DNA from 2 places in the Zhihengliuella flava genome. Region 2 is predicted to be linked to the other one. Evidence: riboswitches for the same ligand, from Rfam matches in the RefSeq annotation. Region 2 holds a riboswitch; the other holds the start of a gene.

Region 1 (4,204 bases), 270 kb from region 2:
GCCCTCCCACAAGGCGTAGGCGGCCTCGAGGTACTCCTCGGCCCACGTGTAGCGGTCCTCGTGGTCCGCCAGCCCGGCGCCACCGAAGTTTCGATGCGCGTTGTCCAGCACGCTGGTGACGACGTTCCAGCCGACGCGCCCACCGGACAGGTGGTCCAGTGTGGAGAGCTGCCGGGCGAACTGGAAGGGGTGGTTCTGGATGATGGAGCTGGTCAGCGCCAGCCCAATCTCGCTCGTGCTGGCCGTCAGCGCGGACAGCAGCACCAGCGGATCGTTCGCGGGCACCTGCAGGCCCTTGCGCACGTGGGCGTCGTGGCCGCCGTCGTATTCGCCGTACAAACCGGCGACGTCGGCGAAGAAGAGCGCATCGAACTTGGCATCCTCCAACGTGCGGGCCACGTCCTGCCAGAGCGCCAGCTCGTTGAAGCGGTGCTGCTGGGCCTCGGGCTGGCGCCAGTGGCCGCCCAGGATGTGGTTGGGGGTATTCATGACGAACGCGCTCAGCAGAAGGCGCGGGCGAGTGGCAAAGGTAGCCAAGAAAACTCCTAGTGACGCTTGTCGAGGCGGCGGGCGTAGCGCGTTCCGCCAATCTGGACGGCTTGGACGAGGACGATCATCAGCACGATCGCGAGCAGCATGACGGCGGTTTCATACCGGTAGTAGCCGTAGCGGATGGCAAAGTCGCCGATGCCGCCGCCACCGACGAGCCCAGCCATCGCCGAATAGCTGATGAAGCTGACCGTCATGATGGTGATGGAGCCGATGAGCGCCGGGCGCGCTTCGACGAGGAGCACGTCCCGGACAATTTGGCCGCGCGTGGCGCCCATCGACCGGGCGGCTTCGACGACCCCGGATCCCAGCTGCGTCATGTTCTGCTCTACAAACCGGGCGAAGTACGGAATCGCGTTGATGGTCAGCGGGACGATCACCGCGGCGGTGCCAATGGTGGTGCCAACGATGATGCGGGTGATCGGGATGATCGCGATGAGCAGGATCAGGAACGGGAAGGAACGGATCACGTTGACCAACGAGTCCACGATCCGGTGCAGGCGCGGGCGCGGCTTCAGGCCCACCGGTGAGGCGGAGTAGAGCCAAATGCCCAGGGGCGTGCCGATGAGCACGGCCACGGGGATGGCCACCAGCAACATGGCAAACGTCTGCCCCATCGCCACGCCGATCTCCGGCAGCAGCTCAATGATGCGGTTGAAATCGAATCCCTCGACGTCAGACATGGGCCAGCTCCTTCGCGGCGGTGGAGTTCGCGGCCACGTGCCGGCGGCGCTCGGCCAGTGGGACGCGCTTGATGTGCAGGTCGGCGTCGAGCAGGTAGCGGCCGATCTCCGTGGTGGGCTGGAACGCTCCCGAGCGGAGGTCATCGACGGCGAACCGCTCGGCGATGCGCCCGGCTTCCATGACGGCGACGTCATCCACGATGTTCTTGACGACGTCCAGCTCGTGGGTGACCACCACGGTGGTAATGCCCAACTGCTGGTTGATGTCCGCGAGGTACTGCAACACGGATCCGGTGGTCCGTGGATCCAGCGCCGAGGTCGGCTCGTCGCACAGCAGCACCTTGGGCTTGGTGGCGAGGGCCCGGGCGATCGCGACGCGCTGCTTCTGCCCGCCGGAGAGCTTCGCCGGGTAGGACCGCGCGCGGTCGCCGAGGTCGACGATCTCCAGTGCCTCCGCGGCCCGTTCCCGGCGCTCGCGCTTGGGCACGCCGGCGAACTTCAGGGACAGCTCCACGTTCTCCTGTGCGGTGCGGTTATTCAGCAGGTTGAAGTGCTGGAAGATCATGCCGAGTTGGTGGCGTTCGCGGCGCAGCCCCTCATCGTCCAACGCGGTGAGATCGACGCCGTCGACGACGACCTGGCCGCTGGTGGGGCGCTCCAGCAGGTTGATGTTGCGCAGCAGGGTGGACTTGCCGGCCCCGGAGAAGCCAATCACTCCCTGAATGGATCCGGCGGGGACGTCGAGGCAAACGTCGTCGACCGCGGTGAAGCCGTCCTCACCCCGCTTGCCGGCGAAGTGCGTGGACACGTTACGAAGACTAATCATGCTCTCCTCCATCGGTCCTGGCGGTAGCACCTTTCCGTCGTGACGGATGGTTGCTGCGGCGTCGTCGAGCCAGATCTCTCGGCCGCTCTGGATGGGTGTTCTATGCGGTTGTGATTCCAGCTTGTGCCGGTGGTCTCAGGTGCGGCGAATCGCGCCGACGCCGCGCGTCACGATCCGACGCACGCGGCGTCACAAGTCAGAGTGTTGCGCTCGTGTGACGCTGTGTGACGTGGCCTAGATCTGCCGGATGTACGACGACGCCGCCTCGCCCGCCGAGTCGTGCGTGGCCGGGGGCGTGCCATTGACCTCGTAGTCGCCGATGATGCGCGCCCGGTAGATCGCCGGGTTGTGTGTGGCGATGGTGCGCGCGTTGCGCCAGTGGCGGTCGAAGTTACAGCTCGTTGAGGTGGCGGAAGCGCCGAGCCCGTCGAAGAGTTTGGACGCGGCCGCGAGCACCAGCGGCTGCACCGCCGATTGGGCGCGATTCGCCACCAGCTCGCACGCCGTATAGGTCTCCTGCGGGCTCAGCTCCTCCTGGGCGAACAGGCTCTCCACCTCCGCCACCGCCGCGAGGACCACGGACTCGGCCGCAAAGGACTGCGCGGAGATCTCCCCGATGAGCTGCAAGACTTGGGGCTCATCGCGGAGCGGGACGCCGGTCCCGGTGGTGAAAGCCCGGGTTCGGGCCTGCACCGCGGCCCGCGCATCCGCCAACGTGGCGCGCGCGATGCCGGCCTGCACGGCCAGCAGAACCAGCTGGAAGATCGAGGACTCCGGGAAGTGCGGCTGCTCCGTGGGGCCGAACAGCGTGTCCACCGGGACGTCGTCGAACACCGTGGAACCGGTACCCGTCAGCTGCTGCCCAAACCCATCCCAATCGTCGTAAATCTGCACGCCCGAATGGGACGTCGCCACCACGGCCAGGTGCCGCCCCTCGCGGGTCGGGTTCGTCGCGGCGACGACGGTCCAGTCGGCGAAGATGGTGCCGGTGCAGTAGTACTTGGTCCCCGTGACGCTGACCCCGTAGGGCGTGACGTTCAATTGCGTGTTCCACGAGCCCATGCGGTTGCCGCCGCGCTCCGCATAGGCGTTGCCGATGAGCTGACCGGCGGCGATCCTCGCCACCCACTTGGCCCGGACCGCCTCATCCGGGTGCACCAGGATCTGTTCCACGAAGGCGATGTGGGCACGCAAGAGATGGGCGATCTGCGAGTCGGCCTCGCCGAGCTCGATCAGCAGGCGGAACGTGTCAGTCAGGGACGCCCCGTACCCACCCTCGGAGGCGGGGAGCCGCAGCGCGCCGAAACGCTCCGCATTCAGCCAGCCCACCTGTTCGATCGGCAGGCGGCGCAGCGCATCCCGCTCCGCCGCCCCCGCGGCGATCCGCGCAAAAACGGGCCGAAAACGCCCCGCGAGCTCGTCATACTGGCTCCCCACCGGCGTTCCCGGGGTGACCTTGAGCAGCAGCCGTGGCTCGGCGTCCTGCGCTGCCGCGGCGGCCGCCTGTTGGGCCTGCTCGACGGCGGCACGCTGCGGATCCGTGGCGGACGGGTTGGTGGTGGAAATACCCAAGGAAGAATCAGCCTCCATCGCTTCTGGCGTGAGCACCTTCCCGCGCCGGGCTGTACCGGTGGGGGTTGCTGCGGCGTCATGGAGCCAGATCTCTCGGCCGCTCTGGATGGTTTGGTTGAACCATTCGGCCACAGAAGCGCGCTCATGACAACCTGAGGCGATGCGGTGACCGCACATTTCGTCATGTGTCGCCAGATGGCGAGCCGGTGACCCGCCGGCGCGCGGCGCCGGCGTCATCAACTCACTCTGTGACAGGCCGCTGAGGCGATGCGTTACGCAGCGGGACCGGTCAGAACCCAGGCTGCCGCATCAGCCGGGAGCCGATGCTCCTTCACCTCGGCTGAAGCGATCAACAACCGTCCCTCCGGCAACTCCACCGCGTGCTCGCCCATGGCCACGACGACGGCGAGGCCGGTGCCGCTGCGGCACACCATGGCCTCCCCCTCGAGGTTCCAGTCGGCCCCCGCATGCGGGTCGAACTGCCCCGAGGCCACCAGCTCGCGCCGGATCCGCACCGCCTGCCGCGTCATCGCCAGCAGGGAATCCGCCGACTGTTCTTGCGCGTCAATGCTGT
Region 2 (4,204 bases):
TGCCGATTAGGTGAGGGTGCCAAAGTATGGATAAGATAGTTCTCGCTGTTCGGCGCGGGCGCGTCGGATGACAACTACATATGCGCGAGTGGCGGAATTGGCAGACGCGCTGGCTTCAGGTGCCAGTGATCGCAAGATCGTGGGGGTTCAAGTCCCCCCTCGCGCACGCGAATGAAATGGCCCCTGACCTGGGATTTTATATCTCAGGCCAGGGGCCGTTTTTGTCAGAAGTGCTAGAAAAAGTGCTAAGACGGGACGGCGGTTGGCCGGACCCTGGATGAAAGCGATGCGGAAGCGGATAGAGCGGACAGCGTCACGCACTGCGAGCTGACCGCGTCTCCTCTGCCATTAGCTGCCGGGCGAGGTCATGGATGGCGCTTGCCTTGTAGACGATCCCCAAGTCGATTAGATCGCTGACCACGGGAATCCCGGAAGCCGCCGACGCAAGCATAACCGGCACTTGTCGTTGGTGGACGGCGGCGACGATGCCTAGGAGCATCGGAGGCTTCGCGGGGCCGCCGATCGTGATGTTCCCGTACTTGTCAGGTGCAGACGGTCTTGGGACGAGGAACACCGGGCTCCCGCTCGACCCAGGGAAGACGGAGGCATCGATGAGAAAAGTCGGTGTGTTCTCGTAATCGACGTTCATTCAGAAGAACAGTGTGGTACCTCAGGACAGTGGTGGCAGTTCATGTGTTCAGTCCTGTCGGTCGGGTTCCTGGGGTGCAATTCCGGCTTGGAGGGACCTTTGAGGATCGCGTCGAGAGTATCGGCACCGGTTCAGACGTGCTGGCTCCGCGGTGCTGACTCAGTGGTGATGATTGGCGTAGTCCTCCCACCCAGGGTCTGCGTCCTCGTAGTAGCCCCTCTCATGTTCAAACTCATCCGCCTCGACCAGCGACCCCAGCTCAGCCTCTTCGCCGGCGTCCCTGCTCCTGCTGATCAGTGCGCCGGCCCCGATGCCAACTGCGAGCTCCAGCCCGATGCCTGGGTGATGGTGGTTGACGTGGTCCTCCCAATTCGGGTCTGGGTTCGCGCCTGATCTCTGCTGCGACGACCTTCCGGCGTCGTGCACCTGCGGCGGCGGCTTCTTGCGCAGCATCTTTGCGACGATGAGGATCAAGATGCCGGTGCCGATAATTGCCAGTGCTTCCATGAGGTCCTCCGTGCTCGGTGAGCGGTGATCCGAGTATCCCTCGGACCACCGACATCCACCGTCAGCCGTGCCTCACGTCGGCATCCGTGAATGTGTTCGCGCCCAGAGCCTCTTTGTGCCGCCGGTACTCGCGAGGCGTCAGTCCGCGGGCTACGAGCTCCCGAGCGCGCTCGGGATAGCCGAAGACTTCGGGCAGTCCGCCGGCCTGCAGCTTCTGCATCGCCTCGTGGCGCACCTGCGAGCCGGGGTGCACGAAGCCGTGTGGCTCGTACTGGAACAGGTTCCAGCACCACGCGGTCGCCTCGCATCGTGTGTGCCCCGCCCAGCGGCCCTCTACGACCACCTGATCGGCGTCAGGCGCAGAGAGCGCCTCCTCGATCCTCATCCAGCCGAGCCTGCGCCGCTCCTCGGCGTCCGCCTCACGCTGGCGCTCCGTTTTCTGCTCGGCATCCGCGACGGCTCGCTCGACCAGTGCTTTGAGCTGTGCAGCGGTGAGCGTGACGCCCTCAAGGTTACCGGCGAAGCCGACAGGTGGATGGGCCGCCAGCACCGCGAGCGCGGCCTGCTCGACTTCCAACTCATGCCGGGTAGTCACCGGAATGCGGTGGTAGCTCAGGTCGAGCTCGCCCCACCAGCCGTCGCGGCGGGGGTTAACGTACTTGATGTCGGACATGGTGGATGCCCCTCTCCGGGGCAGAGCCCCATCGAATCTTGCATCACGAGATCTCGTGAGCCCGTTCTTCCCCTGGGACACCCGGGAATCGATGGATTCGGGTTGTCGCGTGACCAGCCAGGTACTTTGCGTCACGACTCTTGAACGTGGTGACGACTATACTTGAAGGCGCTGACGCCGCCCGCCCACTAGGCTACGGATCACCGTCTGATTCCCGAGCCGACCGATCAGGAGCTGTGCCATGGCCGATACCGACGCCGAGAGGTTCCTCAATGCCTTCTCCGAAATCGAGGATCAGCTCGCCCGGCAGTAGAGGCGTCGGCAGTAGAGGCGTCGTGAGAGGCATGACGATTGGGTGCCGTTCGACGAGCTGCTCTCGGGCTCCGACACTCTGCTCCAGCGGCAGAAGGACGTGCTCCGCCAGTATGCGAAGCTGCGGAACGCGATCGCGCACAGCAAGCGCATGGGCGGGAAGCCCATCGCGGACCCGCACATGGACACCGTGCTCAGCATCGAGAAGATCCGCGACAACCTCCTGAGGCCGCCGAAGCTGGTCGATGCCCTCGAGGGCTACGGACGCCCCCAGGTACTCGAGCTCGACGACGGCATCGGCGTGTTCCTCTCTCTGGTCGTCGAGCAGAGCTTCTCTCAGGCGCCGGTGCGCACTGACGACGGCTACCGCCTCATTACCACCAACGCCGTCGCCAGGCACTTCGCGCCCAGCATCATCGAGCACGGCCTTGTCGAGACCGCCACCATCAGGGCGGTGCTCGGCTTCGCCGAGACTGGCGACCGCCTCGAGACCCTCACCCCCGGCGCCACCGTGCTGGAGGCGATCAATCTTTTCTCCGGCGAAGCCAGCACCCGCGTCGAGCCACCTTCCGCGCTGCTGGTGCTCGACGCGACGAAAGAGCACCTGCCACAGGTGCTCTGCTCACGCTCCGACCTCTCGCAGCTCAGGGTGCCGTCGAGAGCCTGCCGTCCTGGTCCACCACCCGGCCACTCTCGACAGCTCGGTCGATCGCCTGGTTCAGGCGCGCATCGAGGATCGAGCCGTTCCTGTTCCAGCCGTAGAGCCTCGCAATTTGCACCGCGACCTCCGAGCGGGAGGCCCCGCCGACGTCTTGGACGAGGAGCTCGACGGCCCTCGCGAACTCGTCGACATGAACCTGCTCCGGCTTGCGTTGATTGCCGTTGCTCCGGACCTTCGTGACCGGTCGGCCCGGGACGTCGATAAAGTCGCCGTCGCGCACAACATCGGCCATCTCGATCGCCAGGTCGATGTTCTCCTTCATCCTCTGGGAGATTCTGCCGATGTGCCACCAGTCCCTGATCCGCTCGAACACCAGCGCCATGTGGATTGGGCCTTCAGCCCTCGCGAGGTTGTGCAGTGGCTCGACCAGGTACACGTGACTCCCGGGCTCGCCCGCGTCGGCCCAGAGCGGAAGGTCCTGCTCCGCCGCCTCCTTGTAGCGCACGACCCAGTCGTGGGACGCCTCCGACTGCGCGGGCACCGTTTCGACGTCGGGGCGCACGAGCTCGGGACGGCTCCGCCTCATCGCCGAGGTCCTGCCGGCGATGGCGTCCTCGATTGCGGCCCGGAGGCGCTGCTCCTCCGAGGCCTTGTCGCGGTACCAGGACGTGCCCCAGATCCGGTGCAGGGTCCAGCCCAGCCCTTCGAGCACCTGATCGCGCAGGCGGTCGCGGTCGCGCGCGGTGGGCGACGAGTGGTACTGGTACCCGTCGCACTCGACCCCGATTGCGAACACGCCGGACTTCGCGGGGTGCCGAACTGCGAGGTCGATGCGGAAGCCCGCGGCGCCCACCTGGGGCTCCACCTTGTAGCCCCACGACTCGATCGTGCGGATCACCGACTCCTCGAAGGGCGATTCCGGCATGAGCCCCGTCGCCGAGGACTGTGTCCCGAGCACCTCGATGCCGCGCTTCGCGAAGTCCAGGTACGCCCGAAGGGCCTCGACGTTCTCGTTCTGGGAGGCGGGGATGTCGTGCGCCTCCATCGAGGAGACTACCTCGATGCGCTGTCTCGCCCGCGTGACGCCGACGTTCAGTCGCCGCCAGCCCTTCTCCTTGTTGAGCACGCCGAAGTTCGTCGAGACCTTCCCCGCCTCGTCGGGGCCGTAGCCGACCGAGAACAGGATCACGTCGCGCTCATCGCCCTGCACCGACTCGAGCGAGCGGACGAAGAAGCCGTCGAGTCGGTCGCTCGTGTCGAAGTGCTCATCGAGGTCGCGGTGCGACGCCCGGAGCTCGTCGACGGCCGCTGTCACGGCCGAGGCCTGCGCCACGGAGAACGTGACCACGCCGAGCGAGGCCCCTGGTCTGGTCCGATAGTGGTGGATCACCCGCTGGGCGAC

The links. A riboswitch is a leader RNA that binds a small molecule or an ion and turns the genes downstream of it on or off. The one in region 2 is predicted to bind S-adenosylmethionine.
Region 1: it holds a riboswitch for S-adenosylmethionine, as region 2 does, so the genes downstream of both, IW252_RS08825 (methionine ABC transporter ATP-binding protein) here and IW252_RS07555 (hypothetical protein) in region 2, are expected to answer to the same signal.

Annotation. Positions count from the first base shown of each region.
Region 1 covers NZ_JADOTZ010000001.1:1,896,339-1,900,542, reverse strand. Annotated here, with positions in the region: gene IW252_RS08835 (LLM class flavin-dependent oxidoreductase) at 1-537, opposite strand, end outside; gene IW252_RS08830 (methionine ABC transporter permease) at 546-1,232, opposite strand; gene IW252_RS08825 (methionine ABC transporter ATP-binding protein) at 1,225-2,058, opposite strand; SAM riboswitch class I at 2,064-2,156, opposite strand; gene IW252_RS08820 (acyl-CoA dehydrogenase family protein) at 2,293-3,648, opposite strand; SAM riboswitch class I at 3,642-3,743, opposite strand; gene IW252_RS08815 (alpha-amylase family glycosyl hydrolase) at 3,903-4,204, opposite strand, start outside.
Region 2 covers NZ_JADOTZ010000001.1:1,630,079-1,634,282, forward strand. Annotated here, with positions in the region: tRNA gene IW252_RS07540 (tRNA-Leu) at 83-166, shown strand; gene IW252_RS07545 (hypothetical protein) at 314-649, opposite strand; gene IW252_RS07550 (hypothetical protein) at 809-1,156, opposite strand; gene IW252_RS07555 (hypothetical protein) at 1,218-1,829, opposite strand; SAM riboswitch class IV at 1,859-1,975, opposite strand; gene IW252_RS07560 (hypothetical protein) at 2,023-2,745, opposite strand; gene IW252_RS07565 (DUF4011 domain-containing protein) at 2,786-4,204, opposite strand, start outside.